3 regions of the Shewanella sp. UCD-FRSSP16_17 genome follow, and region 1 is predicted to be linked to each of the others. Evidence: predicted binding sites of a transcription regulator. Region 1 holds the regulator's gene; each other region holds the start of a gene.
What was found. The regulator sigma-54, encoded in region 1, starts transcription at its own class of promoters, with help from an activator protein. The targets are predictions, from matches to a motif close to GTTGGCACGNNNNTNGNNT.
Positions count from the first base shown of each region.

Region 2: the regulator sigma-54 is predicted to act here: its motif matches at 2,046-2,064, upstream of A9267_RS05660 (flagellar assembly protein T N-terminal domain-containing protein).
Region 3: the regulator sigma-54 is predicted to act here: its motif matches at 7,059-7,077, upstream of A9267_RS15670 (P-II family nitrogen regulator).

Region 1 is NZ_LZFV01000024.1:204,255-215,026, forward strand. Features, by position in the region: gene A9267_RS12330 (HPr family phosphocarrier protein) at 1-35, opposite strand, end outside; gene rapZ (RNase adapter RapZ) at 38-883, opposite strand; gene ptsN (PTS IIA-like nitrogen regulatory protein PtsN) at 880-1,323, opposite strand; gene hpf (ribosome hibernation promoting factor) at 1,326-1,613, opposite strand; gene A9267_RS12350 (RNA polymerase factor sigma-54) at 1,638-3,122, opposite strand; gene lptB (LPS export ABC transporter ATP-binding protein) at 3,327-4,058, opposite strand; partial or broken gene lptA (lipopolysaccharide transport periplasmic protein LptA) at 4,253-4,798, opposite strand; gene lptC (LPS export ABC transporter periplasmic protein LptC) at 4,863-5,423, opposite strand; gene kdsC (3-deoxy-manno-octulosonate-8-phosphatase KdsC) at 5,420-5,983, opposite strand; gene A9267_RS12375 (KpsF/GutQ family sugar-phosphate isomerase) at 5,985-6,962, opposite strand; gene A9267_RS12380 (calcium/sodium antiporter) at 7,031-7,993, opposite strand; gene A9267_RS12385 (ATP-binding cassette domain-containing protein) at 8,201-8,998, shown strand; gene mlaE (lipid asymmetry maintenance ABC transporter permease subunit MlaE) at 8,985-9,770, shown strand; gene mlaD (outer membrane lipid asymmetry maintenance protein MlaD) at 9,810-10,280, shown strand; gene A9267_RS12400 (MlaC/ttg2D family ABC transporter substrate-binding protein) at 10,293-10,772, shown strand, end outside.
Region 2 is NZ_LZFV01000002.1:168,729-179,500, forward strand. Features, by position in the region: gene flgM (flagellar biosynthesis anti-sigma factor FlgM) at 1-41, shown strand, start outside; gene A9267_RS05645 (flagella synthesis protein FlgN) at 123-548, shown strand; gene A9267_RS05650 (LPP20 family lipoprotein) at 692-1,150, opposite strand; gene A9267_RS05655 (FlgO family outer membrane protein) at 1,147-1,854, opposite strand; gene A9267_RS05660 (flagellar assembly protein T N-terminal domain-containing protein) at 2,151-3,332, shown strand; gene A9267_RS05665 (motility associated factor glycosyltransferase family protein) at 3,392-5,875, shown strand; tRNA gene A9267_RS05670 (tRNA-Arg) at 6,001-6,076, shown strand; gene A9267_RS05675 (hypothetical protein) at 6,286-7,149, shown strand; gene A9267_RS05680 (hypothetical protein) at 7,388-8,581, shown strand; gene A9267_RS05685 (helix-turn-helix domain-containing protein) at 8,697-8,885, shown strand; gene A9267_RS05690 (hypothetical protein) at 8,869-9,450, shown strand; gene A9267_RS05695 (replication endonuclease) at 9,440-10,772, shown strand, end outside.
Region 3 is NZ_LZFV01000035.1:445,135-455,906, forward strand. Features, by position in the region: gene glnE (bifunctional [glutamate--ammonia ligase]-adenylyl-L-tyrosine phosphorylase/[glutamate--ammonia-ligase] adenylyltransferase) at 1-1,266, shown strand, start outside; gene A9267_RS15645 (sensor domain-containing diguanylate cyclase) at 1,477-2,445, shown strand; gene A9267_RS15650 (DUF3081 family protein) at 2,625-2,906, shown strand; gene zapE (cell division protein ZapE) at 2,977-4,173, opposite strand; gene A9267_RS15660 (helix-turn-helix transcriptional regulator) at 4,468-5,088, opposite strand; gene A9267_RS15665 (polymer-forming cytoskeletal protein) at 5,315-6,673, shown strand; gene A9267_RS15670 (P-II family nitrogen regulator) at 7,124-7,462, shown strand; gene A9267_RS15675 (ammonium transporter) at 7,473-8,723, shown strand; gene A9267_RS15680 (hypothetical protein) at 8,891-9,175, shown strand; gene A9267_RS15685 (tetratricopeptide repeat protein) at 9,362-10,582, shown strand.

The DNA of each region.
Region 1 (10,772 bases):
TTATTACTGATGGTGATTTCTCTGGAGATATTCATCGTCACAGGTTTAGCTCTCGGTGACGAGCGCTAACTTGGTGTTTACTGTTACTGAAGCGCTGTGTGAGTTGATCTGCAATATAAACCGAGCGATGCTGTCCACCTGTGCAGCCAATCGCGATGGTAAGGTAACTGCGATTATTGCGCTCAAGGTGCGGCATCCAAGTATCAAATAAATTCTCAATCTGCCAGATGAACTTATTGACTAGGGGTTGTCTGCCTAAGAATTCTTGTACTGGTTGATCAAGACCCGTTAATGGTCTTAACTCTGGCTCCCAATGTGGGTTTGGCAAAAAGCGGACATCAAACATAAAGTCGGCTTCAGTAGGCATACCGTGCTTGAATCCAAATGATTCAAAGTGAATGACTAATTCTTTATCAACACTGCCCATAAGAATTTGTCGGACTTGATCGCTCAAATCGTAAATATTCAGCTGAGATGTGTCGATGTAGTGATCAACCATTTTGGCGATTGGCTCGAGCAATCGACCTTCAAGTTGAATCGCTTCTTGTAATGAGATTTGATTTTTTGACAGCGGGTGTAATCGACGTGTTTCACTGTATCGTTTAAGCAGTACTTGATCATTGGCATTTAAAAATAAACTAATGATCGTGGTATCGTCGGACAACAAAGCGATTTGCTGCTCTAATACTTTGCCTTGCTCTTCGATATTACGCACATCAACACTGATGGCGACAAGTTCGTTATTTCCTTTTAGCTGCTCTAGTAGGCTGCCAATCAGTGGGAGAGGCAGGTTATCAACACAGTAATAACCTAAATCCTCTAACACTCTTAAAGCAACTGACTTACCTGAGCCCGATCGTCCTGATACGATGACAAGTTTCATGCAGTAATAACCTGATACAGTTCTGTAGCGTCATGACTCTTTCGAAGTCTTTTAAGGATGAGTTTATCGCTTAATTTCTCAGCCATACTTGATAACGTGCTTAAGTGTTGCTGACATTGCTCAGAAGGAACCAATAAGGCAAATAAAATGTCTACTGGCTTCTTATCAATAGCATCAAAGTCGATAGCTTCTTCACATTTGATCAAAATAGCGATCGGCGATTCAATGTCGTCTAAACGCCCATGTGGAATCGCAATGCCATTGCCGATACCTGTGCTACCCATTTTTTCACGTGCTATTAAACTTTCGAAAATAGCTTGTGAAGATAGAGTAGGGTACTGGTCAGCCATTAAATTGCTGATAAGTTCCAGTACCTTTTTCTTACTGCCCGGAGTGGCACAGGTAGTGCACGCCGGCTGCAGGATGGTGCGAAGTTCCATCGTTAGTGTTTAATTAACTTCTCTTTGTGTTTAATTACCTGACGGTCTAATTTGTCTATCAGGGCGTCAATTGCGACATACATATCTGCGTTTTGAGATACGGCAAAAACTTCACCTCCTTTGAGGTGCAATTTAGCTTCGGCAATCTGTTGTAACTTTTGTACATTGAGCACAACGTGAACATTATTGATCTGTTCGAAGTGACGTTCAAGCTTTGAAAACTTAGTTTGCACATACTCACGTAAAGATTGAGTAATTTCGATATGGTGTCCAGTCAGGTTAATTTGCATAGATCATCCTCCAATAACAAAGGCTTATAAGCTTTTGCGTTGGTTTGAGGGAGGGATGAGCATTGCTTCACGATATTTGGCGATCGTACGCCGAGCAACATTGATCCCTTGTTCTGCCAGTAGCGTCGCCATTTTACTATCGCTAAGTGGCTTTTTCTGGTTTTCTGCGGCGACCAGCTTTTTGATAAAGGCTCTGATTGCTGTAGAAGAACACTCTCCGCCATCATCGGTACTTACGTGGCTAGAGAAGAAGTATTTTAGTTCAAAAAGGCCGCGAGGGGTGTGCATATATTTTTGAGTTGTAACCCGTGAGATGGTCGATTCATGCATCTCTACCGCTTCGGCAATATCATTTAATACCATAGGCTTCATGGCTTCTTCGCCGAACTCAAAGAAACCTTGCTGGAATTGAACAATACAATTTGCCACTTTTAACAGGGTTTCATTGCGGCTTTCAATACTTTTAATAAACCATTTGGCTTCTTGTAAGTGACCGCGAATGAATTGGCTGTCAGCTTGATTGGCTGAGCCTTTTGCCATGGCCGCATATTGCTGATTTACGCCTATTTTAGGCATATTATCTGGGTTTAATTCAACGACCCAACGGCCATTCTTTTTAAACACTGTGACATCTGGGATGACGTACTCATCTTTGATTGGAGTAATTTGTAACCCTGGGCGAGGGTTCAGTGTTTGGATAAATTGAATCGCTTCGCGTAAATCATCTTCTTTAAGCTTGGTTTTACGCATTAGTAATCTGAAATCACGGCCTGCTATTAAATCTAGGTGTTCAGATATCAGTAATTTTACATTTTCTATGCAAGGGATTTCGCTTGGGTATTGTCCCAATTGAATCATCAAACATTCGCTTAAATTTCTTGCAGCGACACCCACTGGATCAAAATGTTGTACACGCTTTAATACGGCTTCAACCTCATCAAGTTCAATATCCTCAAGACCGAGTGCATCGAGAATATCTTCTGTTGATTGGGTTAAGTAACCTCTATCATCAATTGCGTCGATGATGGCTGTCGCAATGGCGAGGTCATTTTCAGAAAATGGGGTTAAGTTTTTTTGCCATTCTAAATGTTCGTACAAACCTTCAGTCGTTTCACCTTGAAATGGCATATCGTCATCACGGCTTACAGCGCCAGAACCTGAGTTAGGAGAGGCGGTGTAGACTTCATCCCAAGTGGTATCCATTGGTAAGTCTTCAGGCATGGACTCTTTCGTAAGTGACTCTGTGGTATCGACTGATGAGGTGTCTTTTTCTACGCTGACTTGGCTGTTATCGCTAAAATCGGTGTCAGTTTGCTGAGCATTGTCTTTGACTGGTTCTTTTGCTTTGGCAAACTCATCCTCAAGCTCAAGAAGAGGATTTGAGTCAAGTGCTTGCTGAATTTCTTGCTGTAGCTCCAAAGAGGAAAGTTGCAATAAGCGAATGGCTTGTTGCAACTGCGGGGTCATTGTCAGGTGTTGACCCATTTTAAGTTGGAGTGAGGCTTTCATTTACCGCTTATCCCTAATTGAATTTCATCATCGCGACTACAATGTTATGGGTCTAGCACTTTTGTAAGTGTTAGCTAGACTTTAACCGAACTTGGGTTCTACTTTGCCAAAAATTAGCGTTACGTTTTGAGTCTAGTGTATAACGCTAAAAAGTGGGACTGGTTGGCCGCGAAAATGCCATGCTTGTACACTAAAGAATGCTAACTATAGCTTGAATTGCTCACCTAAGTATACTGACCTGACTTGCTGATTGTCTAAGATCTCAGCAGGCGTACCTTCAGCAATTAAATCTCCGTGGCTGACAATATACGCACGCTCACATACATCAAGTGTTTCACGGACATTATGGTCGGTAATCAATACGCCAAGACCACGATTTTTTAGTTGTTGAATAATTTTCTTAATATCTATCACAGAGATAGGATCAACACCCGCAAATGGTTCATCTAATAAAATAAACTTAGGATTGGCGGCTAAAGCGCGTGCTATTTCTACACGTCGACGTTCACCACCTGATAGAGCCATACCTTGGCTGTCACGAATATGGGTAATATTGAACTCTTCTAATAAGTGCTCTAACTCTTCGATTCGTTGCTCACTCGATAAGGTTTTACGGGTTTGCAGCACTGCCATGATGTTATCGTGCACAGTGAGTTTTCTAAAAATACTGGCTTCTTGAGGTAAGTAACCAATACCTTTACGAGCACGTAAATGCATTGGGTCTGCAGTCAAGTCGTCAGAATCAATCAAAATACGACCTTTATCGCTTTTGACTAAGCCAACAACCATATAAAAGGTTGTGGTTTTACCTGCACCATTTGGCCCTAAAAGACCAACAATCTGACCCGTTTTAACGGTTAGGCTAACGTTTTTGACAACTTGGCGGCTTTTATAGCTTTTTGCTAAGTTCTCAGCTGTTAAGGTAATTTGTGTCATTATTGCTTTTGCTCTGCCGCAGGGGTCGTTATGTCTGCATTGGTTGAGTTTTGAATATCAGATTCTTGAGGGGTGACTGATTCAAGGAGGGCATCAGTGTTAGTTTCAACAGCATTTGCCTCAGGAGTCACTGTTTGATTCTCAGTTACATTGTTAGATGCATTGTCAGTCGTATCAGCATCTGGGTTATCAAGCGAATCATTATTTTCTAACGGCGCTTCGTCTGAGTTATCAAGTTCTTCGTTTTCTTTATTCAAGTCAGGGTAATTTTCTGGCTGAAAAATTGTGATAACTCTGTCTTTTCCTTCACCTGTGCTTTCAGCGATCAGTTGCTGTTTATCAATATTATAGCTAATGAGATTGCCAGTAACCTGACTGCCTGCTTGGTCAAGTTTTGCATTGCCTTTTAAGGTTAAAATACTGGTCGAAAGCTCATATTTTATTTCGTTTGCACTTGCGGTACCGATACGGCCATCATCGAGTTCTTGTGAGAATGTGGCTGGATTACCTGTCGCAATCATGGTTTTTTTGCCACCCGATTCTTCACTGAATGCACGTAATTGATCGGCATTAATATTAATGGTGCCTTGCGTCACATTCACTGGGCCGAAGAAAATCACTTGGTTGTTTTTAATATCTGCTTTTTGGCTGACGGCAGCAACTTTAAGCTCTTGTTGTAAATCACCTTCTTTGGCATGAACGCCGGTGACTGTCACTAAGCTCAATCCCATTAGGCTCATACCCAGAATACTTTTTCTAATAAAGTCTGTTTTCATAAGCTTATTGAGTGAAAATGTCAGTGTTTTACTTTGCTTCATATGTTCCTTCTACCTGACTTAAAAGCTCTAACTCTTCGGCATTTAAATCAGCATAAAGGCCTAAGCCTTGTATTTTAAAATCTTGTCCTGAGACATTAATCTGTCGATCAGACGTCATGATCATGGTATTTAAATCTAACGCAAGCATACTTGTGGTTAGCGATTGTACTGGTTCATTGATGTTTATTGCATCAATAATAACATTTTTTTCTAGCACCACTTTACCAGTTTCTTTATTAAGCTTGCCTAATTCAGCGGTTAATTGCCACTCAGCTTCGCCGTTTTCTGGATAGATAAGGTATACAGGCTCAGTGAATAGGGTTTCATTGGTTTGCTGAAAGTGTTCCATGTGTTTTGCTGACACCCGGCTTTGTACTAATCCTTGCTCGTTAAATTCTGTGCTTCGTAAGTCATTAGCGATGAATTCTGGACGCGCGGGATCGGGAAGCTTATTGGCTTCCATTTGACTACGCTTCACTTGCACTTGCCAGTATAAAACTAATGCTGCACCAAAGAAGCCGAGAATAGCGAGGGTGGTACGGCTCATATACTCATTCCGTGGGCTGTTTCGAATTTGTCTTGGCTAACAAGCAGTAAATCAGTTAACTCACGTAAAGCGCCGTTACCGCCATTAATGCGAGTGATCATTTGGCAATGTTGTTTTACGTATGGGTGACCATCTGCTACGCAAACAGCTAAGCCCACTTCTTTCATAACGGGTAAATCAACCATGTCATCACCGATATAGGCAACTTCATCTGGCGTTACATTATAAATACTGAGTAACTCTTTAAATGGTGTGAGCTTATCGTCTACCCCTTGATAGATATGGCTAACACCTAGCGCCGTCATTCGATTTTCGACAATGGCAGACTTTCGGCCTGTGATAACGGCAACACTGATACCGCTAGTTAAAATCGATCGAATACCGTAACCATCACGGGTATGGAAAGCTTTCAACTCTTCGCCTGCGTTACTTAAATATATACGCCCGTCAGAAAAGACCCCATCAACATCACAGATCAGGAGTTTGATTTTTTTAGCGCGTTGCCAAATATCGTCTGATACAGGGCCATATAATCCTTGATGAACTTGACTATTCGACATATTAAATGACTCCTGCTTTTACCATATCAAGCATATTAAGTGCGCCAATTGGGCGTTGATTTTCATCAACAACAATTAAGCCGTTGATACTTTTTTCATCCATCACTTGTAAGGCCTGTGCTGCTAAAATATCAGCTCTGATGGTAATGCAATTAGGGGTCATCACTTGTGAGATTGGCGTGGTGCGTAAATTGACTTCGGCATCAATCACTCGGCGTAAATCACCATCGGTGAAGATACCGACTAACTGTTGGTTATCATCAATAACGGCAGTCATGCCTAGTCCTTTATTGGATATTTCGTATAGTGACTCAGTGATGCAAACCTGGCTATTAACTTGCGGAACATCGCTTCCTTGATGCATGACGTCTGATACTTTAAGTAAGAGTTTACGTCCTAATGATCCACCTGGGTGTGATAATGCAAAATCATCACGAGTAAAGCCTCTGGCTTGCAATAATGCGACGGCTAGGGCATCTCCCATTACCAAGGTTGCGGTAGTGCTTGAAGTAGGCGCCAATCCTAATGGACAAGCTTCTTCTGGTACTTCAATGCAAAGATGCAGTTTAGATAATCGCGCCATGTTAGATTCAGGCTTACCCGTGATCGCAATCACTGGAACACCCATGCGCTGAATAACGGGTAGCAAGGTTAAAATTTCACTCGACTCACCAGAGTTAGAAATTGCTAAGATAATATCATTTTTAGCCAGTGCACCTAGGTCACCATGGCTTGCTTCACCTGGGTGAACAAAAAATGCAGGCGTTCCTGTGCTGGCCAAGGTGGCTGAAATCTTATTGCCAATGTGGCCTGATTTACCCATGCCCATGACAATCACTTTACCTTTGCACTGCAAAATTAGTTCACAAGCTTGGCCAAAGGCATCTGAATCAACGTACTGATATAAGTTATCTAACGCTGTTTTTTCAATATCAATGACTTGACGACCCCATTGACGCAACTGTGTTTGATTTATCATATGTTTCTCGTTTTTTTCCAATGCTAATGAGTCTTTAACAATGGTGAGTGACCCATCTTTATGCCCCGTTATTGAGATTGAAATAAGACAATCTGGTACGCAATAAAGACGACTAATAATATGGCGCCATGCCAGCGAGTTAATTGTTTCTTCGCTCCACTTGATAATACGAGCACAGCAAGGGCTGCACTGGTACCAAGTGTCATGTAAAAATCACGGCCAGCAGCATTGGCATCTATTTCCCCTGGGGCAATCAATCCTGGTATAGCAAGTACCGCTAGGATATTAAACAGATTCGAACCCACAATGTTACCAATTGCGAGATCATCTTCTTTTTTTAATACGCCAGCTACGCATGCTGCTAATTCAGGCAAGCTTGTTCCCACTGCAATAATGGTTAAACCAATGACTAAATCTGATAACCCAAATGTCTTTGCAATGCCTACCGCGCCGGTTACCATCCAGTCAGCAGAAAGCGGTAGCAAAACCATGCCAACAATAATCCAGATAATAGCATGTAATGTAGGTACATTTTTAGGGATCTCTGCATCAGATTCGTCAGATAATGGATCTATTTGCTTATTTCTCAGTGCTTGCCAGATGAAATAACCCATTAACGAGAAGAAAGCGACCAAAAGCACTGTGCCTTCAAATCGGGTTAGCATACCGTCATGAATGAGGTATCCGGCTAACACAGTTGCCGCTAACATTAACGGAATTTCACGTTTAAGGGTTTGTGAGCTAACTGATATAGCACCTAATAGTGCTGTAATACCAAGAATTAAGGTGATGTTAGCAACATTTGAACCTAGAACATTTCCAACGGCAGTATTGCTCATCCCTTCCATCGACGCTGTTGCAGCCACAAACATTTCAGGAGCAGAACTTCCCATGGCCACAATGGTTAATCCAATCAGCATTGGAGGTAGGCCAAGGTTTCTAGCGAAAGCGGCTGCGCCATATACGAAGCGATCTGCGCTCCAAACTAATACGCCTAATCCAGCGATTAGCATTAAAATATTAAAAAGCATGTGGTTCCAAAACGTGTGTTAATAGCGATATTTGTGCAGGATTTTAACAAAAATATGAGCTGATGCGATAATTGTTGTGGATTGTAACTCATGGTGATTGATTTGTTGTAGGTTCTTACACAATTTCGTACAATTCAGCTCTACACCACATGCGCCAGGAAGGCTATTATTTCTTCAATATCCGATTCCAAATTATTAGATTCAGCAATGCCATTGGTCGAAGTTCGCCACATGGGGTTCAATCGTGGATCACGTGTTATTTTTGATGATATTTGCTTGAGCATTCCCAAAGGGAAGGTGACAGCGATTATGGGCCCGAGTGGCATCGGAAAAACAACCTTACTCAAATTGATTGGTGGCCAGTTAACGCCTAACAGTGGTGAGGTACTTTTTAGTGGTGAAAATGTTCATCAATTAACACGTCCGCAATTATTCGAATTACGGAAACGAATGAGCATGCTTTTTCAAAGTGGTGCGTTATTTACCGATATGAATGTATTCGATAACGTCGCATTTGCCCTGCGAGAGCATTCAGGCTTACCTGAAGAGCTTATTCGTAAAATTGTGTTAATGAAGCTACAAGCGGTTGGACTTCGAGGCGCAGCAAAGATGCACCCTAATGAACTGTCTGGTGGAATGCAGAGAAGGGCAGCGTTGGCGCGGGCAATTGCACTAGAACCTGAAATGATTTTGTATGATGAACCATTTGCAGGCCAAGATCCTATTTCCATGGGTATGCTGGTGAAATTGATAAGCGAATTATCAGATACCTTAAATTTAACTTCAGTGGTGGTCTCTCATGATGTGGACGCCGTGCTGAGTATTGCCGATTATGTTTACGTCATCGCGGAGAAAAAAGTCATTGCTTCAGGAACTCCTGAAGAATTACGTGCTTCTGATAATCGTCAAATTGAGCAATTTATCAAAGGTAATCCTGACGGCCCTGTGCCATTTCATTTTCCTGCCGAAGATTACCAACAGGAGATGCTCAATGGGAGTGATTAACCGCATTGAAAACATCGGTCGCTACGCATTAGATTTTATCGCTGGTTTAGGGCGAGCTGGTCTTATGCTGTGGGGGGCAATTGCCCATTTACCTAGGTTGCAAAAAGGGCTTCCTTTACTGCTCAAGCAAATTTATGTGCTTGGTGTGCGCTCAATGGTGATTATCGTCGTATCAGGTCTATTCATAGGTATGGTGTTAGCGCTTCAAGGTTATACCGTACTTGCTGATTTTGGTACTGTTGAAAGCCTAGGGCCTATGGTTGCCTTGAGTTTATTGCGTGAACTTGGCCCAGTGGTCACAGCTCTTTTATTTGCAGGTCGAGCGGGTTCAGCATTGACAGCTGAAATTGGATTAATGAAATCTACCGAGCAATTGTCTAGTCTTGAAATGATGGCCGTTGATCCGTTAAAGCAAGTTATCGCACCTCGCTTTTGGGCTGGAGTGATTTCAGTGCCATTATTAACCATGATGTTTTGCCTTGTTGGAATATTGGGTGGTCATTTGGTGGGGGTAGAATGGAAAGGCATTGATAGCGGGTCTTTTTGGTCAATTCTTCAAGCGTCGGTTGAGTGGCGTCAGGATATTGTAAATTGCTTGATTAAAAGTACCTTCTTCGGTGTGGTTGTGACATGGATTTCTTTATATCGCGGGTATGAAGTCACGCCAAACCCTGAAGGGATAAGCAAAGCCACTACCTCGACCGTGGTGCAAGCAAGTTTGGTCGTACTCGCATTAGATTTCTTGCTGACTGCAATCATGTTTGGTCAGTAGTCATATTTTTAACGTTCATAAATTAAGTGGTTGAAGCGTATGTTGACAAGGAAAGTAGAATTATTCGTAGGCGTATTTTTGCTCGCTGGGCTGCTGGCATTTTGTATTTTGGTATTCAATGTTGCCAACGTAGAACTAAAACCCAATCAAGCTACCTATACTCTAAAGGCAGAGTTCAACAATATTGGCGGGTTAAAAGTACGCTCGCCAGTTAAAGTTGGCGGAGTTGTCGTTGGCCGCGTGACAAATATAACTTTAGACACTAAAAAACTTGTGCCCGTGGTAACGTTAACGATGGACAAGCAATATGATCAATTCCCTGAAACCAGTAGCTTATCAATTTTAACCTCGGGGTTACTTGGGGAACAATTCTTAGGCTTAACTCCAGGTTTTATGGATGATGATATAGAGATGCTAGCGGATGGCGATAGAGTCCATGACACTCGTTCAGCATTAATATTAGAAGATTTAATTGGGCAACTTCTGTATAGCGTTTCTTCGAAGGATTAATAGGAGAGTATCATGAGCCAATTTTTCATACGTTTATGGCGTGTTTGTGTCTTATTCGCGGTCATCATTTTTCCAGTACAGGCTAGCGAAGTGATCGACACCCATGACCCTTTTAAATTAGTCCAGCAAGTATCCAGTAAAACCTTTGAACGTTTTGATGCTGATAAGGCGCTCATTGATGCTGATTTGAGTCATTTGAAAGTCATTGTGCGCGAAGAGTTAATGCCTTATGTGGATTATAAGTATGCCGCTTATAAAGTTATGGGGCAGTATTTACGTGACACCACACCAGAGCAACGAGAGCGTTTTGTTGATGCATTTGAAGGGTATCTGGTTGCGACTTATGCGCAAGCGTTCACCGAATATACTGGACAAAAAGTGCAATTTTCTCCAGCTAGTGAATTCGAAAATGAAAAGTTTGTTGATGTAAATGTGCAAATCATTGAAGACGGTCGTCCGCCAATTAAGGTGATGTTTAAGGCTAGACGCCTA
Region 2 (10,772 bases), on a different contig from region 1:
TTGAAGCTGACATGAGCGGACTAAATTTCGACCAAGAGTAGCGTCATACCTGCTCTTGGATAAACAATCATCATCGCATTACGCCTTGTCGTTATGATGTGGGTTTTTATAAAGAGTAAATTATGAATGAATTACTACAGCTGTTATCTTTTCAGCACGGCACTTTGTCGTCGCTGAAAAAACTTGTATCTGCAGAAAAGCAAGCCTTAGCAGATCAAGATGCCGACACCTTGTTAGCACTTGCACGCGAAAAAGTGGCGTGTTTGAATACGCTTCAACAAAATGATGAGAAATTAGCTAATCATCCTGATAAATCTTTGCTCAATTCAGAGCCTAAACTCATTGAGAAAGTCGCTGAAGCTAAAACCATTCTCGAAGAGTGTAAAGACATCAATAATCAAAATGCTAGCTTAATCGAACTGAATATCGCGAGCTTAAACCGCTTTTCTCAAGCCATGCAAATGAGTAGAAATGCCACCAGTTTAACTTATAACGACAAAGGCCGAACGTCGACAATTTCATCTTTAGGCCAAAACCTAAAAGCCTAAGTTAAGCTAATATCAATTTAAGCCATGTAGACAGTTCATCCTAGGTCAACTGCAATTTCTCCAATGGCAAAACATCATCGTTAATGACAAACATAAAAAAACCGCCTTTATTGGCGGTTTTTTTATGTTTGTCGGAATTTACATTAAAAGTATGTCACTTCTTTTACACGACGGGGGCGGTTTTGTTGCTGATAAAGATCCCACACCTGAGCAAAATCCAGCTCTAACTCGGTCACATACATATCCCCCGCAGGATAGCTTTTTACGACTTTCGCCCCTTTAATCATTCCTGACACATTGGCAGAAACGGTTTCGTTATTGAGCATCCAGTCGCTCATTTGGCTATGAGCATCAATCTGTTGACCATATACCTGCTCGGCTAATTCTCGATATGCCGCGATTTTTGACGCTTGCATGGCCATTAGAACTTTATGTGACTGCTCTTTCGCAGGCTGAGTCGCTAAAGGCGCATAACCAATTGCAGTTAACTTAGGGAACTGATCTGGCGCTTCTGTTTCCCATTGCACATATTTATCATTACTTGCACAACCACTTATCGAGATTGCCAATAATGAAACCAATAGAACCACTAACTTATTCATAATTTCGCTCCCAATACTACGGCATTACCTTGACCAGACGCTTCATGGCGGAAAAGCAATCCATCTTGAAAAATGACTTGATTTGAAGGTGATAAATAGCCAGGTAGACTATTCATATTCACAAAAGTTTGCACTGCTGACACCACCCGATTATTAGTCACATTCACAATTCTTGCATTAAGAACTAAGCCCATTGGTGTGGTATCCATAGTCGAAACGACAACGTGAGAGACAGGCAAATCAGACGGAAGTAACTTCCAATCTCGACTTAAAATAAACTCGCCATGCTCAGTTGAACGTAATGCATTCGCCACATTTAAATCGACCAAGTTAAATTCATGACTATGAAAAGCGGCAACAAAACCTTGCTGTAACTGTAAGCCTAAAGCATCCGTTTTGCTGTAATCACTGGTATTAACCGGAGTGGTGACAAGTAAAGGTTGGTCAGAGCGTAAACTGTCATTTTGTAAAACCAATTCATTTACGACTTTTTCAGCCAATATATTYACATGTGATTTAGGGGCTAGACCGGCTTTAGTAATGTCATATTGTAAAGGCGCAGGCTGCACTTCAGCATCATCACTAAACCAAAAGCTAGTTTCAGTAGGCTTTTCTACATAAGCTAACTCATTTGTCGACACAGGCGGCTCGCTAGCGCAAGCAGCCGCTAGCAACGCAATGGGAAAAATGATTAAACGGCTCATGGCTTATTCCTTATTACAATGACGTCTCAGCATTGATGTGATGTTAGGTTCAGTAATGTTGCCGCTAACTGGCTTTAGGCCCAATCAGAGCACACATTAAACACACTATAGATAGTGTATCGACCACACATTCAAAACCTTTACCTTGAAATGAAGAATTTATCTCCATCTGTTCACTGCTAAAAGCTCATACAGGCATGGTTTTTGCTTTTATTATGATAATTAATTTAAGTCGTGCTAAACCGTCATAGAGTTGGCACCCTTTTTCTTCGATATTGTGAAAAGCGAACATGAACATGCCAAACGTTAGCTCTAAATATTTGACGATTATCATGCTGGTTATTCTTTCAGCTTGTTTCAGTCACTCTGTATTAGCGCAAAGAGTTGAAGTGTCAGGAAAAGCCAAAATTATTGACGGCAATATAGATAAAGCCCGCGAGGATGCGATTAATCAAGCATTAAACTATGCCAGCTTAAAAGCGGGTGTGAACTTTAATAGCCAGCAAAGTATTAATCAGGGCAACTTAACTCAAGATGCATTTCAAATAAAACGCATGGGTCAAGCTAACGATATTGAGCTCGTGTCTGAAATCATCAGCGCATCAGATATCACGGTTATGTTGCGGCTCAATCTTGAGTCTAAACCCCAAGCACAGCAATGCCACAGCCAACAATTAAAAGCGGCAATAATGATCCCCCAAGCCATCATGCGTGACCGCTCACAACTTCGATACGGACAACTTGCTAACTTTGAACAAGCTTTATCACAGCAGTTTGGCAATATATTAAATAATGGCTCTGACTACAGTTTTGCTCGTATGCACGCCGAGGAGAAGCTTGACCATACCAACCAACTCATCAACTTCAAAGGCCAACGCATACCAAGCTGGCTTGGCGAAATAACCGACAGCCAATATATCTTACAACCGGAAATCCTGGATATTTCAACCGAGCCATACTCGAGTTCTTTATTTGGATTATGGGATGAGACACCTTTAAGACAAATTAATTTACGGTTTACCATGTTCCATGGCATTAGTGGTGAAAAAGTGTGGAGCAAAGACTATCAAGCAGAAGCTGAGTGGGATTTTGAACGAGATGAAACCGTTTCACCTTCAACCCAACGGTTTTGGGGCTCAACGTATGGTCAAACTATGAATCAGCTTTTACAACAAAGCACTCAAGATATTGATAATTTACTAAATTGCCGACCTTTACTCGGTCAAATCGTTGCTAAGCAAGGTAATAGAATCATCATTAATTTAGGCCGTCGAAATAACGTCAAAATGGGTGATAACTTCCAAATCGTGTTACAACAAAACATTCCTGATAGAGTGAATTTAATGCGAGCTGTTGCAACTAAAAATAGAGCTACGGTCACAATAGAACAAGTTTCAGAAGAAAGCGCCACAGCCCTACTAGAAGGTATTGAAAGCTCTGGCAACATACAGATCCAAGATATTGTGATTAAGATTTAAACATCAGTGAACGTGAATCGATAAAACATATACCAATAGACAAGAAGGTTTTACTTACAATGGCTACATCACAATCAGTTTTTAATAATCAGTTCGCCATTAGTCAATTTGATGAGTACTACTTGCCCTGCATCAACAGGAATACCTTTGAAAAAGAAGACTCTATAACCGCTTTTAAAAAGAAGTATAAACAGGATATTTTTAAGGAAGATACATTACACATCATTCTAGGTCTCGATTCTGGCTTATTGGTTAATTATATTCTTGAGTCTCCACAGGTAGCAGGAAGTAAATACATTTTTGTAGAGCTTCCAGAAGTCATGTCGATGTTAAATATTGATATACCAGAGGAGCAGAAACACTACCTTAAAGTGCTAAGTCTTGAAGAACTTAATGAACATATAGAATCGGGCGAAGATGATTTATTCCTTATAAAAGATCAAATCGCCATTACACTCTCATTAGCCGCCTCTGCAGGCGTGGTTGAAGAATATTCAGGCTACTACAGCCAAATTTATAAGTTAATAAAACAACAAACCACCTCACATAAAGCAAATTTTACTCAAAAGTCATTTTTTGTAGAACAATTTTTCAATGTTGTCGAAAATAACCAACCAGCTTCGATATTGAAAAATCAATTTGCAGGTAAAACTGCAATAGTGATTGGTGGTGGCCCATCACTTGATGAACATATTGATTGGATTAAAGCTAATTATGAACAGCTTTTCATTCTTACCGTATCAAGGTTCGCATCAAAGTTGTCTGCTGCTGGGATCCCAGCTCATATAATTGTTTCAGTAGATCCTCAAGATACAAGTTTTGAGGTTAACCGCGATATGATGGGCCTCGCAAATGAAAGCCTGTTTATTAACTCACATCATGTCAATCATCGAATCATTGCTCAGTGGAATGGAAAATCATTGTTCTTAGGCAATCGGTTCCCATGGGAAGAAACTAACAACATTCTTACCATTGGTCCTACGGTAACCAATAGTGCTATCAGAGTGGCAATTGAAATGGGCTTTAAACAAGTGCTTTTAAGCGGCGTTGATTTATGTCACTCCTCTGCAGGCGTCACTCATGCAAAAGGAAGCGTTGAAGCCAGTGCCGGAAGTAATAATAGTATTATTCATGAGTGGGTAGAAACCTACTCAGGTAGCATTGCTGAAACGCCCATTCAACTGATACATGCAGCACTCGCGCTAAAAGAAGAAGCTGAGACTTACCCTAATGTTGAAATCGTTAACCTATCTATAAATGCAGCTAAAATTCAAGGTATTACCCATATACCAAAAGAACAAGTTTCAATTGTTTCAGCTGATTGCAGTCCAAGTCAGTTACTCGACATGGTTCCATCTGCTAGTGAAAACAAACAAGAAAAATTACAACGTATTCAAACTGAATTATTTGCTGCTAACGAGGCTTTCAAAGCAATAAGCAAGCTGGCTATCAAAGCCTTACACATTAATAATGAAGCTAAAAAGTTGAAACAGCACTCTGCAGCGTTTCAAGCTAAAGCGAGTGAAATCGATAAAATTGAGCAAAAAATAAATAAGAAATTTCCAAAATATAATATGTCGATAAAGGTATTCGGCTATTTTGAGTTTACGCAATTTCTGACAACAAAGAAGACTCAGGATTGGTCCTTTAAACAAATGAATTCAATGACTCATTTGTACTATAGTGCTTATCAAATCATTACTGAACAGCTTCAAGAATTAACAGAGACCGCGCTAGATATTGTCAAATTAAGACGTGAAGAAATAAGCGACACACCATCAATAGAATTGATTACCGAAGGCTGGAAAAAACATAACCAACCGGGACGAGTCAATATTTTTCAAGCGATGCTCAACAACACAGCCGCTAGCTCTTTGACACTAGATGAAAAATCCAAACTAAAATCAGCAAGTGACAGCTATCAAGATCAACTCACAAGCTTTGCTCATCCATACTTTTCGATGAAGAAAAAGAACCAAAATTTAGACAATACATTAGCCAAAATTCTAGATTTGAAACAACATAAGAATATCGATGGTTTAACACTACTCACTAACAATATAGAGCCATTAATTGCCAATGATAAGTTTGCACATAGGTTATTCCATCTCGCGTTGCATTATGTACATTTTTTAGAAAATAACTTTGATGCAGCTTTAACTGCGTTACTGGAAATTGAACCCACAAGCCGAACTGAAGTCGAATTAAAGCAGCAGTTATTGCTGGCGCTTAAATTACACAAAATTGACTTAGCAGAAGAAACAATAACGTCTTTGGCTCAGTACAGTGACGAATATTACCCTCAGCATGCCCACATATTGTCCTTACAAGGTAAAAACCAGCAAGCATTGGATTTGTATTTAAATTATTTAGACAAATACCCTACTGACGAAAGTACATTGATTAAACTCGGCGTCTTTTTAGCAGGGCTTGGGCAAATCGAAGGGGCTAAATCAGCTTTCGATAATGTGATGCAAATCAATCCTGATAATGTCACCGCTAGAAACTACCTAAATCAGTTAGCAACAGGTAATGCATCTTAAAAGTCTATGATGTTGAAACTACGCGTTAGTTGACGATTAAAGGTCAACTAACTCAACTGCTTAACTATTAAGCATTTAAATTTGAAGCCTTTTAATCATATTAAAAGCTTGTATAATTGCCCAGTCTCCCTATAGCTCAACAGGATAGAGCAGTCGCCTCCTAAGCGATCGATCAGGGTTCGAGTCCTTGTGGGGAGACCATAACACCTCTTTTACCTATATTTATCATCAACTTACAAAAAGCCCTGAAAATTGTGCCGCCTATGTGCCGCCATAGAACACCCCTTATTTAGAAAAAAATTTTAAGCCGTTTTCAAAAACCTCTGTTTTACTCAGTTCATCTCAGTTATAGACTTTTCGCATCATTTCTAATAGTTTTGTATCAAACAAGAATATGGAAATTGAACGTGATGGATGACACCTCATCAAGTAGTAATCACAATAAAGTCACTGATGAATCACTTTATAAAATATTCAGTGAAATGCCTGCAGAACAAAAAGAACAACTATTAGCAATTCTTACCTCTAAAGAAAATAGCACTGTTGATAATCAATATTTATTGAAAAAATTCGTTACTCTCGAATCTTTATCTTCAACAGGTTCAGTATTAAAAGAACACCTCCCTGAAGATATTACCGAAGAAACACTAGCAAAAGCTCTAGCCCAAATAGATAACAGCCAACAAACATTGGCAGATGAACAAACACTGCTGATCAATGTATTCACTGAGATGTTTGAACAGTTTTCAAATACAGCACCTTGTGATGACATAAATGTTATCCGAGAGTTTGCTAATGCATCTTCTATCTTTGAAGCTTTCAAACAAGCAGGCACTTCTGAGCTCTCTAACTTTGAAGATATAATTTCTCAAGATACTGATGAACTCCTGCATGCGGCTATGTCATGCCAAATAGCTGGACTGACAAAAAACTCACAGTACCTATTTAAGCTTTTTATTCAACAGCAATTTATCGACCAAAACGAGAGTTATCAATCTCTGCAAACAGATATAAATATTGAAAAAGGGATTATTAAAACTGCTCAAAGTCATTCTGAAAAAGGGCAAAATACTAGGCATGGTAAAAACCGCCAACGGAAAGAATTTGCTCTGAACTTGTATGCAACGAAACCATACAAAAATCCAAAGCAAGCTGCAGAGCGCTTATTCCCATCGATTAATGATTTTTCCAATAAAATGAACCACCCTTTCACAAGCGAATATCAAGGGTTTCAAACAGTATATCGCTGGTTTTTAGCGGCAAATAAACAATAACAAACACCGCCACTGCACAAATTTACTCCAATAAACTTGATTCAACTTTCTCTTTAATATAAATTCTTGTACTAGGCGCCCGCCACACTTACATGCGAGTGAAAACAGGCACTAAAAACGAAAGTTTAAAATCAGAATTTAAAATCAATTTTTCATAAATGACTAGGTTGAGAAGCCTCGCCGTAATCGCATGTGGTATTGCTTTAATGCACCTCGCACTCAACCGCGGAGTTAATTTATGAACATGCTTTCAACTTACACCTATAACGTATCCTCACGTGCAAAAAAACTACCTGAATGCACGATTTCTAGATCACAAATCCTCGAACTAATTGCCGCATATCTAGGTAAAAAAACTTATGCAGCCTTAAAAACATCTTCAATTACAAACCTATTAGAACTATTAGAACTAGCAAATAAAGAACCTTTAATAGCCTTTGAGAGGTGCAAGCTCAAAGCAATCCATCTAAACCAAAGCCAAACATCCTCAACTCAACTTGCCAATTTAATACATGATGAATTAGCTTCGCTTATTGGTATGCAATCATCACTAATCAATAAGCAAGCACTTTATTACTTAACCAATGTTGACAGTCTTACCGACTATGATGATTTTGTTCGCAGGGACTCCAGTGAATCTAGTAGCAGATTTGAAAATGAATCAGTAAATAAGTTTTCTTATAATGGATTCGAAATTGACATTAAAAACCTCTTTACTGAGTTACAGCAGAGTTCTATAAAAGGCGATAAACAATCAACGCTTTTGGAGTTTTTATGGCTACTAAATGATTTATCTTCAGTTACTGGAGGTGAAAGTAGTCAACACTGGTATGAGCAAAGCTTAAAAGGCCAAACTATGGGCGACACCCAAAAAAAGTGGGCAGATAACTATGCGAAACAGATAAAGCCTACTCAAGCATTCGAACGGTTTATTTCTCAAGTAACTATTTCTGATTTAGCTTTTCCCAATGTAGATGATATTTTTGAAGCAAATAATTCTAGTTCAATCGAAAAATCAATCTGCTACCTTTTAGATGCTGAGAAAACACTCTACTTACTCAATCAATATTGGGGGGAAGACTATGATAGTGACTTCAAAAAGCAGCCCTTTAATCAATGGTTAAAGTTATCAGCCTTACAGCAACCTAATCGGGATATAATTGCTGAATTAATTGAAAACTCTAAAGAGCCGATTGAACAGCACGCATGGGCTCAATTTGCTAAAGAAAACAAAATTGATGTAACTCAGGATGATCACTATGCGATCAATATGGATACTGGTGAGCGTTGGGATGAAGATTATGGCCCTATTGAAGTTGGTGGCTATAGTGGCATTCGACTACCTCAATTAGCGCCTGAATATGAATCTAAAGTTTATGAAAGAAGCCAAATAATGCTTAAAATAAATCAAAAATATCAGAATAGAACTTAAATTTTAAAAGGTGTTTCTCCCCCTGAGAAACACCTTTTTGAGCCTCAGAAACGCATACATATAAATTTATAAATTTTATTGTTAACCCGACAAACACAAACTAATCGGAGTTAACATGAATAACCTACTACTTACCCCTGCTCAGGTTTCTGAGTTCTTGGGTGTCACTATTGGCACTCTCTCTGTTTGGCGCTGCACTGGGCGCTACCCTCTTAGCTTTATCAAAGTTGGTCGTCGTGTGATGTACCGTCAAAGCGATGTTGAAAGCTTTGTTGAAGGGAGGGTTTATGAACACACTCTTTAAGTTCATCTTTAGCATTTCATGTTTAAGACTTATCAATCGAGCTTTGGTTGTCATTCTCATGCTTTGGCTTTCATACATGAATGGTTTCTTAAACGGTGCTTATCCTAGTACCGATGAGCAACATCAAACTATTAATGACGTTGCTCATGATTCTTACTGGTGCCATTACGTAGAATTATTTTGTAGGCGTGATGATTCTCGTCAAACCCGCGAACCACCTAGGAATGAAGCGGTATTAGAACCAAATTTTGATTGGACTAGATTTAATCCACATTCGGGAATTGCGGCAATCAACCTTGGAATTGCCGAATTAAGTTCAGGATTGAAACCGAAAATTCCAGAAAACATTGCCGAAACGAATCCAGAAATTACTAAATTTGGTTCGGGAATGATTACCGAAAATCCCGCAATATTCACGGAAATTCCCGTAAATAGGTCTTTAAGCCCAAATACATCAACCGAACAACGGAGAGTGATTAAATTCGGTGATGCACTTATGACACAGCATGTAGACATGAACTGTTCTGGCTTTGCGATTCGGGAGTGTGCTTGGTATGAAAATTAGAACACCCGCCTATGCAGTCGTAGGTCACATTGATGGCTACACGCCAAATTTTGTTAAGGTTAAACCAAAGGTTAACGTTACCGAGCGAGTGAAACCGCTTGGTAATATCTATTACCTACCAAAGAAAATTCAAAATAAGTTAACCAATAACTACAACAAGCGTTTAAAAAGCGTAGTTAAGCTCAAGCATGTTCAAGCGTTCGATGCAGAAACCGAAAAGCAATTAGGTGTATTAAGTCGCGTTTGGCAGCAATACCCATTTAAGCTAGTGCCGTATGGCGCACAAATGATTCGCTATAGAAAAACAAATGCGCTTATTGCTCAGGCAAATACTAATGCCAATGAGGCGTTAAGACGAATTCAAGCGGCATCTGATGGCGGCTGCAGTATTTTTTCGGCTTATACTGATGCCGCGAAACTATGCAAACACTGGCAGGTTAACCCGCCTTATGAAAATGCCGTATTAAATGATGGTATTGAGCAGGCGGCTGAATGCGGCATATTACGCATGATTTGCCCTAAATGGTGGTTAGGTAAATTGTCAGCTATACGTGACCAATGCATTGAACACTTATTCATTGCCGCAGGCATGGTTGGCAAGCATTCACCTTATATTTCCAATGAAAGCTTTTCTGAATGGCAAACGCAACAGCGTAGTGCGCAAGCTTGGCTTGAATCAACCATGATTGAATCTGAAAGCGGCATGATGTTGCCTTTGGCTGATGCATCAAACGCTGGTGTGGCCAATCCCAAAAATCGCTTTACTGAATTAGTGGTTCGCGCTCGCGGTCTTGAAGAAATGGCGCAAGATGCAGGCAAAGAAGGCTTGTTTATCACCTTAACTGCACCGAGTAAGTATCATGCAGTTAGTCGTAAGTGGAATGAAAAAAGCCCGAAAACAGCACAAAAATATCTTGTGGCTCAGTGGGCTAAAATTCGCAGCAAGCTAAAACGTCAAGGTATTGATATGACAGGCTTGCGGGTAGTTGAGCCACACAAAGACGGTACACCACATTGGCATTTATTAGCGTTTATGGCACCGAATGAAGTAGATGAATTCAAATCAATTTTGCATGACTATGCTTTTGAGGTAGATGGTAACGAAAACGGCGCAGCTAAAAGCCGATTACTCATTAAAAACATCGACCCGTCCAAAGGAAGCGCTGTGGGTTATGTCATTAAATATATTTCTAAAAACATTGCCGCCGAACATATGGAAAGTGAGCAAGATTTTACCGCTGATTGTAGCGCGTCTCATGGTGCCATGCTGGCTAGTGCGTGGGCATCCCGCCATAAGCTAAGACAATTTCAATTTTTTGGTA
Region 3 (10,772 bases), on a different contig from region 1:
ACTGCCGTATCAGGGGTTTTAGAACAGATTTTAACCCGCACTACCTACCTTGAGTTATTGTGCGAAAACCCTGGTGCTCGACAGCAATTAATTAGTTTATGTTGTGCTAGCCCATGGATTGCCCAAGAACTTGCCAACTTCCCAATGTTATTGGATGAGTTGATTGATCCTGCGCAATTATACGACACCACTTCTGTTGATGATTACCCTAGTGAGCTAAGACAATATTTACTGCGGGTGCCAGAAGAAGATATGGAGCAGCAAATGGAAGCGTTGCGCCAGTTTAAGTTATCTCAACAATTAAAAATTGCAGCTGCGGATGTCACAGGTGTATTACCGGTAATGGAAGTCAGCGATCACCTGACTTTTTTAGCGGAAGCAATCATTGAACAAGTCGTATTGCAAGCATGGCACCAAGTGGCGAGTCGACATGGTGTTCCTGCTGGTACCAGCCCAGACAAAATGGGCTTTGCGGTAATTGGCTACGGAAAACTCGGTGGAATAGAGCTAGGGTACGGATCCGATCTGGATTTAGTGTTTCTGCGAAATAGCGTCAATACTGGTGAAACTGATGGCAAAAGACCCATAGGTATTGGCCATTTTTATTTGAAGCTTGCTCAACGAATTGTGCATTTGTTTGCAACACGTACGACATCGGGTGAATTATATGAAGTGGATATGCGTCTTCGACCTTCTGGTGCATCTGGTTTATTAATTACTGAAGTTGAGCAATTTAAAGAGTACCAACAAGCTGAGGCGTGGAACTGGGAGCATCAAGCATTAGTTCGCTCCCGTTTTGTTTATGGTGATAATGCGTTGGCCGCCCGTTTTAGTGAGATTAGAACTGAGATTTTATCTAAACCACGTGATTTACCTGAGTTAGCTAAACTGGTTCGGGATATGCGAATTAAAATGCGCGATCATCTATTAAAGGTAAGTCCTGATAAATTCGATTTAAAACAGAGTCCTGGCGGCATCGCTGATATTGAATTTATGGCGCAGTATTTGGTGCTAGCCCATGCTAGCAGCCATAAAGAGTTGGCTATTTGGTCTGATAACGTGCGTATATTTCAAATGTTAGCTGAACTAGAAATGATTCCATTTATGACTGCGCAGCACTTAACGCAGACCTACTGCTGGCTAAGAGATGAAAATCATCGACTGACATTGCAACAGCAAAAAGGACAAATTGATGTTTCAGAGGCAGAAAAACACGTCGCTCAGGTGATTGATATTTATCAGCATATCTTGGGAGAGGCGGATTAATAATACGCTTAATACGAATATTGAAACCCGAAAGGCAATAATCGAATTCGCATATTCTAGTGGCTTTAACGTTGATATTGCTAGCTACATACTTGTTAGTTAGTCAATTCGTTCACCCTAACTAGTAAATTTAACCTATTGATTTATTGCCATATCTGCTATTTGATATTAACGTTAGTATATTGTGTTTAATATTGATTGGCAGGGATTATGCTTACCGCACCAATACCAGAAAATGAAGCTGCGCGTTTAGCGACACTGCGAAATTTAAATGTGCTTGATACTGCCGCTGAAGAACGGTTTGACCGCATTACCCGCCTAGCAAAACGGTTATTTTCAGTTTCTATCTGTCTAGTCAGTTTAATTGATGAAAATCGACAATGGTTTAAATCCTGCCAAGGGTTAGTCGCAAATGAAACTCCTCGAGATATTTCATTTTGCGGTCATGCCATTCAATACTCTGAAGCATTCGTCATTACCGATGCCTCAAAAGATGTACGCTTCAGCGATAATCCTCTGGTTACTCAAGCGCCTCATATTCGTTTTTATGCAGGTCACCCACTGACAATGCCAAATGGGATGAGAGTCGGGACCTTATGCATTATTGATGATAAACCCAAAGAGCTAGATAAAGACGAGATGCTAGCGCTACAAGACCTTGCAGAGATGGTCGTATCTGAGCTGATTTCTATCCAGCAAACAACCCTAGATCAGCTGACAGGTATTTCCAACCGTCGTGGATTTGAAGTGCTAGCAAAGCAAGCATTATCGACATGGGATCGCAATCATATTGATAGTTGCTTAGTGTTTTTCGATTTAGATTATTTCAAAGAAATTAATGATAATCATGGTCATGAGGCGGGCGATCGAGCCTTAAACCAGTTTGCTCAGCTGCTTACCTCAGAATTTCGCGATTCTGATGTGATCGCTCGTTTTGGTGGTGATGAATTTTTAGTATTGTTTAGTGAGTGCAGTAAGGGCCAGGTTGACGTCGCACTTGCTCGTTTTCAAACAGCATTGAATGCCCATAACTCTCAGAGTGAAGACGTATTTGAGCTGGCGTACAGTGTGGGAGTTGCGACTCGACATGCTAATCAAAAACTTGATATAGCCGAGTATTTAGAAATTGCAGATCGAGAAATGTATCAAGTGAAATCCAAGCATCATCAACAACGTTGATTCAATTTGTTACACCTTAATCCCATATCATTGATGTTTTCTTGCTCTCTATCACTGTTCTGAATTGCGATTATTCTAGACTGATCTAACTATGAGCTCGTCTCGTATTCACCTCAATGGTGCAATCGTCGAGTCTGTTTATAGAAAGCATCATAGAGGTATCAATCAGGAGATGTAGCATGCGAAATGCAATCGATATTTATCAAGCGTTAAAGGTCTTTAATAAAATCGTTGAATGTGGTGAAAAGCATAAAGCTGAAAATGGCTACAACTCTCGCTATCATTTATGTGGACTGCAAGCTGAAACAGGCTTTGATGGTTACACAATAACGCTGAGTGATGGCAGAACTTCGCTTAATATCTACTTCCATAATAAATATCAATTTGATTACCCTGATAACGAAGCGTTTGAAAACTTCATGCGTCGCTTCGGTGATGTGATAAAACACACTGTGCAATAATCGACAGCATGAAACACCTTAGCTAGAGTTGTTATGCTTTATCAGTTAAATCATAAGTTACTGATAAAGCTTATTTGGTTGCTGGTTTGAGCCAGCGTTGCATTTCAACTAAGCGACTCACCGTTCTACGAAACTCAAATGATAAGGCGCCGCCTGAATACAATTCTGTAATGGTCCATTCTGAGCAGACCGTTAACGATACGCGTTGATCGTAGAGTTCATCGACTAAACTAATAAACCGTTTAGCAGGATCGTCACTGGTTGCATATTCTAATTGACGCTCGCTAGTTTTATTACTTTCAGCCCCATCTTCCGTACCACGTGCTTTTATCCAAGTTCTAATTTCACCTCCTAGTTGGGGCACTTCATCAATAATCACATGCTTAAATAAGCCTGCGAGCTCGATATAGTCTAAAGCAGATCGAGGCCCGTCACACAGTTGGTCGAATTTAAACCAAATCACTTGATTCACTTTAGCTTGAAAAGCAATTGTACGATGACATATTTCGATATAGCTATGTGTTTCACACACAGCGGCTTGATGGGGATAATGCAGTCCTGCAATAGTGACAAAATCTTGGTGACTCATGTGCTTTGTTAACTGTATTTGTTGTTCAAGCGAACGGTCAGATTGCGCAGCTATTCGATGGTCAGTGGCGCCAGTTAAGTTAATTTGGTCTACATTAGTTTGTAAAATATCAATAAAAGGTAAAAATCGCTCACGCTGCAATCCACCTTCATATAAACGGCTAATTTCAATATTGGAGGTGGCGACTAAGATGACTCCATGAGCAAAAAGGTGTTCGAACAACCTAGCAAGAATAATTGCATCTGCAATATCATTGACAGAAAACTCATCAAAACAAATGACTTGATATTGAGCCGCATAATGACGGGCAATATGCACTAAAGGATCGGCAATCCCTTTTGTGAGATTGAGTTCTTGATGCACCATAGCCATAAAGCGATGAAAATGTAATCTAAGCTTATTTTGCTGTTTAAGATGATTAAAAAATAAATCCATCAAAAATGTTTTACCACGACCAACATCCCCCCAAAGGTAAACACCTTTGGCAGCTTGCTGCTGAAGACTGGTATCACCGAGTTCTGCTACTTCTTCTTGAACATTCACATTATGTTGGAGTTGAATAAATAGCTCGTTGAGGGCAAGTAGCGCTGTATGCTGTTCAGCATCATCGTGTAATCGCAATTGAGATGATTGAGATTGTGCTATTTTGCTTTGATAGAGTTCTAATAACGTTGTCACGCCAAGACCATATTGATTGGTTTATGAGTCACAATATATCAATTAAAAACAAGCTCAAGTATTTAAGGGAAATATAACTTGCGCTATGTGTGAGCCGTCGAGTTGAAAAACAACTTGAAGTCGTTTGCTACCCTTATAGGCATACCCATGGTTCAGGCTTCATTACTATCTTGTCTATATCGAGCGACATAAGACGAGAATAAGAAAGTACTAAAACCAATCGGCTGCTAAAACGCGATCAACTTCGTACACTCCGTTAGTACGTCAGACATCTATATAAGCGACTAACCTAAATTACACTTGTGTAAAGACGTAAGAAAGCTGTCCACGGCTTGAAACATTTGTTTTTTTGAAAATGTTTTGAATGTGCATTTTGACTGTATTAATCGAAATACTTAAGTTTGCTGCAATTTGCTCATTAGATAAGCCTTGGCAAACCAAAGACAGCACTTGCTGTTCTTTTTTGGTGGTTAATGACAGTAGCTCAGTTTGACGTTGTGTAATAGGTTGGCGGTTTCTTGATTGAATATAATGAGACATCGCATCATGACTGAAATACAATTTATTGTTGTCCAGATTCTTAAAGGCTTCGATGATCTCAATAATCGATGCATCAAAAGACAGTCCACCATGAAACCCATTTGCGATGAGCAAACTTTCAGTGTCAGAGGTCAATTGAGGGCAAAAAGCCAAATGTTTGCCGTCTGCAAGTAATTCTGCCGATAAGTTAGGGATGTGTAATTTGGGATCACTGACATAGTGCAGTAGAATTTTTTTGTGGTGCTCTGTTTGTTGCCACTGGAGGTTAAGCGGGTCGTGGCTAATGGTATTACACTTTAAAAGTTCAGTAATCTGGCAAAGCTGTTGGGTCAAACTTTCAGGTATTTCACCTAAAAAAATATCCGATACAATCATGTCACATCCTTGTTTATAAAACTCGACTATTGAAGATCCTTAACAATAGGTTCGTGAATAATAATTATTCTTAATCACAGTGTCCAGCAATAAGTGATGAGTTAGCAATTTAATTGATCCGAAATGTTTACAAGGTGAATTTTATGTAAATGCAATGTTATTTGTTGTTTTTAATTAGTTAGTTTACTATAAGTCGAAAATTTATAATAAAAGGATACTGCTGGGTATGAATAACAAAGGAAATGGGGTGACTTTTATCGGTCCCGAGACTTCATTGGATGGAGAAATGACGGTAAAAGGACCTGCTTTGATCGCTGGTCAAGTCAAAGGTGTTATTCGTTCAACAGACCAAGTTAAAATTGAAGTAGGTGGCGAAATTGACGGTGAACTTTACTGTCAAGAGTTACGTGTTTGTGGTGTTTTCAAAGGAAAATTACACTGTAACAGTCTCGTTATCGTAAGCTCTGGTGTGGTTGAAGGTGATGTTTCGAGTCATAAAATGGAAATTTATGATGGTGGTCAATTCTTAGGTGCAAGAACTAAAGGCCCTGAGCAAGGTGTATTACCTGAGCTAGCAGCTGATGAACAGCCTGTTGCTCCTTATTCTCAACCTTTTAATGACGAGCCGGCTTACGCATCCCCAAAGCCTGAAGCGCCTATTGCAGAGGCGCCGATAGCTCAGGCTGCAAAAGTGAGTAATGTTAATGTAATGGCCGAGCCTATTACTAACGTTGCTGTTGACACTCCTAAAGTAAAAACTGAAATAAAGCCTGATGTAACGCCTGAGATTAAGCCAGAGTTTGTCGCTGATGAAATGACAGTTAAGACCGAAGTCAAGTCAGAAAAACCGACTCAAGCACAAGAGATTCGTACTCCTGCACCATTAAATAGCGTGCCAGAAAGCGAACCAATGCCAGCGCCTAAGCCGATGTCAAAACTTGAGATTAAGCCACAACCAAATCCTCAAGCTCAGTTAGCGGCAAAAGCAGCAGCAGAAAAAGCGCAACAAAAGAAATCAGGTGCGACTAAATTTGTTGTTGCCGGTGTGGTATTAGCTGCAGCGGCAGCTGGTGCAGTAGTTATAAAGCCTGAATTAGGCGAAGCCGTGATGGCGAAAATTAATTCAACGACGAACACGCAATCAGCAAAATCTGAACCAGCAGTAGAAGATGCAAGTATTGCCAACGTTGAAACTACTGCAGCAGTTGAAGTTATTGATGCTGAAACAGCCCTCGCTGAGTTAGATCAAGCTGCAGCAGCTAAAGCCGTTGAAGCTGAAGCGGCGACAGAGCTTGTTGCAGACGTTAGCGAAACGTCTTCTGACAGTGTTGATGAGTCTATCAATGAGACTTTGGCTGATGAACAAGCTGATTTATTAGCAGAACTAGAAGGCGTTGACAGTGAATTGACTGCCGACATCAATACAGAAGCTGATGATATTGTCGAAAGTGCTGCAGCGTCAGTTGAAGATGACAAAACAAAAGTTGATAGCCTACTTGCTGATTTATTAGCAGAAGAGCGAGCTGACTCTACAGAAGCGGCTGAAGCGACTGAAGAAGCAACGACAACAGCGGGCAATTTATAAGCCTTAAAGCTTAATTTTACATGTTTAAAGGCCCTCATTTGAGGGTCTTTTTTATGCCTGAAACCCAGTGTGATACCACTCGGCGCAACGCTTTTTTTCCTCAGATTTTGACAACATACCAACTTCTTTAGCCCATCCTTTAATCTATCGTTGTTTTGATTTTTATCCGTTAGTTTACTTTTCTTCTTGGAGTTTCAATTGTTATTGAGTGCTTATTTCTATTAGAACACGAATGAATTAATAGCTCTTTTGAGTCAATTTTGGAGACGAGAAGGATGCGCTAATCTTGTGCGCACCGAAATAGCGCTGCACTTATATGGTGCGAAAGTTTGAGGTTATTGACTGCAATAAATTAAATATTTCAACAAAAACATTATCTTACAAGTTTGGCCTAATGATTGAATTGTTATTGCAAACAAATTTATAACAATCACACTTTTGGAGGTCGAGATGAAACTCGTCAGCGCTATCATCAAGCCGTTTAAATTGGATGATGTCCGAGAAGCAATTGCAGGAATGGGCATTGAGGGAATGACTGTTACTGAAGTTAAAGGCTTTGGACGTCAAAAAGGTCACACAGAACTTTATCGTGGCGCAGAATATCAAGTTGATTTTCTTCCTAAAGTAAAATTAGAAATTGCGACAAAATCTGAAAATTTAGACATGCTAATTGAAGCTATCACAACAGCAGCTCACACCGGCAAGATTGGTGACGGCAAAATTTTCGTAACTGATCTTGAACAAGCAATCCGTATTCGTACGGGTGAGCTTGATAACGAAGCATTATAAGGGGGCTGAAATGGAAGAGTTAGCAGCGTTAGGAACAACAGTAACAGAATTACGATTTGCACTAGATACATTCTACTTTTTGATTTCAGGTGCGTTAGTGATGTGGATGGCAGCAGGTTTTGCCATGCTTGAAGCGGGTTTAGTTCGTTCAAAGAACACCACTGAAATTTTAACTAAAAACGTTTGTTTATATTCAATTGCCTGTGTCATGTACCTACTTGTCGGTTACAACATTATGTATGTTGATAATGTTGAAGCGGGTTGGTTACCTTCATTTGGTTCATTAATAGGGTCACAATCAGCCGATGCGGATCACGCACTTGAGTCAGATTTCTTCTTCCAAGTTGTGTTTGTCGCTACTGCAATGTCGATTGTGTCTGGTGCCGTTGCTGAGCGTATGAAGCTATGGTCATTTTTACTTTTCTCAGTGGTATTAACAGGTGTTATTTACCCAATTGAAGGATACTGGACATGGGGTGGTGGTTTCATTTCTGCTGCTGGTTTTGTTGATTTTGCTGGTAGTGGTATCGTGCACATGGCTGGTGCAGCAGCAGCGATTGCTGGCGTACTGTTACTTGGGGCTCGTAAAGGGAAATACGGCGCGAATGGCGCAGTAAACCCAATTCCTGGTTCAAACTTACCAATGGCGACATTAGGTATGTTTATCCTATGGATGGGGTGGTTTGGTTTTAACGGTGGTTCTCAGTTATTAGTATCAGATGCTGAAAATGCATCAGCAGTAGCAAAAATCTTTGTTAACACAAACTCTGCAGCCGCATTTGGTGCAGTATCAGCACTCATTGTTTGTAAAATTGTTTGGGGTAAAGCTGATTTAACCATGATTTTAAATGGTGCATTAGCTGGTTTAGTTGCTATTACCGCTGACCCATTATCGCCTTCATTATTGATGTCTGCAGTTATCGGTGTCGTTGCTGGTGGTGTGGTTATTTTCTCAATCGTTGGTTTTGACCGCATTAAAATCGATGACCCAGTAGGTGCAATTTCGGTGCATGGTGTATGTGGTTTCCTAGGCTTAATGCTAGTGCCATTATCAAATGCTGACGCAAGCTTTGGCTCGCAGTTATTTGGTGCTGCAGCAATCTTCACTTGGGTATTTGCCGCTTCATTTGCTGTTTGGTTTGTCCTTAAAGCAACTGTTGGTATTCGTGTTACTGAAGAAGAAGAGTATAACGGTATGGATGCATCAGACTGTGGTGTTGATGCATACCCAGAGTTTGTATCGATTAAATCAGCGGGTTAATAACTGAAAAATCGTTTATAAAATCGTGTATAAAAGCAGAGCTATTTAGCTCTGCTTTTTTGTTATACTGATGAAATACCAATGCTCTTATTTGAATAGGTCTCACTATGGCTAAGTCACTTAGGTTAACGCTTCTTATTAGTGTTATAGCACTTGCGGGAATAACGATGACTACGCTAAGCCATGCGGGTAAAGTTGTGGTTCGTAAATCATCTGAACCCTTTGATGCCTTTGCCGTTAGAGATGCGGTTCAGCAAGATCATCAGTGGCAAGAAATGCTACGTATGCAACAACAAATTCAAATCCTTCAAGCGTTGCCTTTAGGGTGCCTCGCAGTCGCTGTTCCATACCATTATTATAATTGTGCAGGCAGTATGTACCGACCTTATATGCATCAAAATCAAGAGTTATTTATTCAAATTGACCCGCCTAAAATACCACAAGTAAAGTAATTACTATCTTCTTGGTAATGTGCTTCGCTATGTTCTTAGCGATATACATTGCCCAGTTTATTCCGTTTCAGTTGATTGTTGCTGAACAGCCTTAACCTTATTGAAAATATTTTTGTCACATTTATATATCTCAATTTTCGTACATGCATCTATGCTTAATAAAGGTGTTTTGTACGGAGCATAAATATGTTTCAAAAATATGAAAGTAACAAAAAAAATAATAATGCAATTTTACCTCGCAATAATATACAGCTAAGCCTTTGTTTGGCATTGCTATTACCTCTCTTTCTTTTTGGCTGCTCTAGCACTCAACCCCATCAAAGTTCAGCCAATGCCACGGAGTTGTTTAATGACAGCTATTTCACACCAACGGCAATACCAGCAACAGAAACAATCTATGAGTTACCTGAGGGCATGGTTAATGAGATTAAGAAAGCGTATGCCCGCTCAGGTGGAGTTGTTGGAAATAAAAAGCCGGTTAATGTTTGGCTTGCTGAGTACATTGATGCAGAAAATGGTGGATTTGAATATCGTGATCATTATACGCGAATGGCCAGCGTTACCGCACAAGAACGAGCAGGCAATTGCATGTCTTTAGTTGTGCTGTCTACTGCAATAGCTGAGGCATTAAATGTCCCTGTTAAGTATCAAGACATAGATGTTGAGCCTATTTGGGATAGACGTGGCGGTTTTTATCTTGTTAATGGTCATGTGAATATGAAGCTGCTTCATCGAGACGACATCAACTCATACAGCTTTAGAGGGTCTGAAATTTTAGTCGACTTTTTACCTGAGCGTTCAATTAGAGCCTATAGAATAAAGCAGATAAACAAGCAGACTTTATCGAGTATGTACTTCAATAACGTTGCAGCAGAAGCATTAGTTAAAAACGAGTATGACTTAGCTTATGCACTATCTAAAAGAGCGATAGAATTAGATCCATATTATGTAAATAGCATTAATACGTTAGCTGTGATTTATCGCCATAAAGGTTTAAACAAACTCGCAGAGCAAGCGTATCGGCATGTATTACAGCTTGAGCCTGAGAACATTACGACTTTATATAACTTAGCCTTGATATTAGGTGAACAAAACAGATTAGATGAATGGCAACAAGTACATAAAGTATTGGAGCTTGCACGGATTAAAAACCCTTTCTACTACTTTGATATGGCGCAACAAGCTTATTTTGAAAAGCAGTATCAAGAGGCGCTAGTCTGGTATAAGCGTGCGGTTGAAAGAGCCGACTATCGACATGAGTTTTATTTTGGCCTGTCCCGTGCTTACTGGGCGACAGGTGATGAGAGACGTGCGAAAAAGAATATGAAAAAAGCGCTGGATTTGAGTATTGATGAAGTAAACCAACATCGCTACAAAGGTAAGTTGCAAGCTATGATGCGCCATTAGTCCGATAGCTCTGCAAAGAAGCGCGAAAAACAAAGGCCTCATCGATGGCCCATTATAAAACCATGCTCAACATGTGTTGCTCATGGTTTTTTCGTTTATGACTTTGAGCACGCTGTACGATATTAACTCAATCTAGTCAAATAAACGCAGATAATAAAAATTTCATATTTATTCAACTAAACCGAACTTA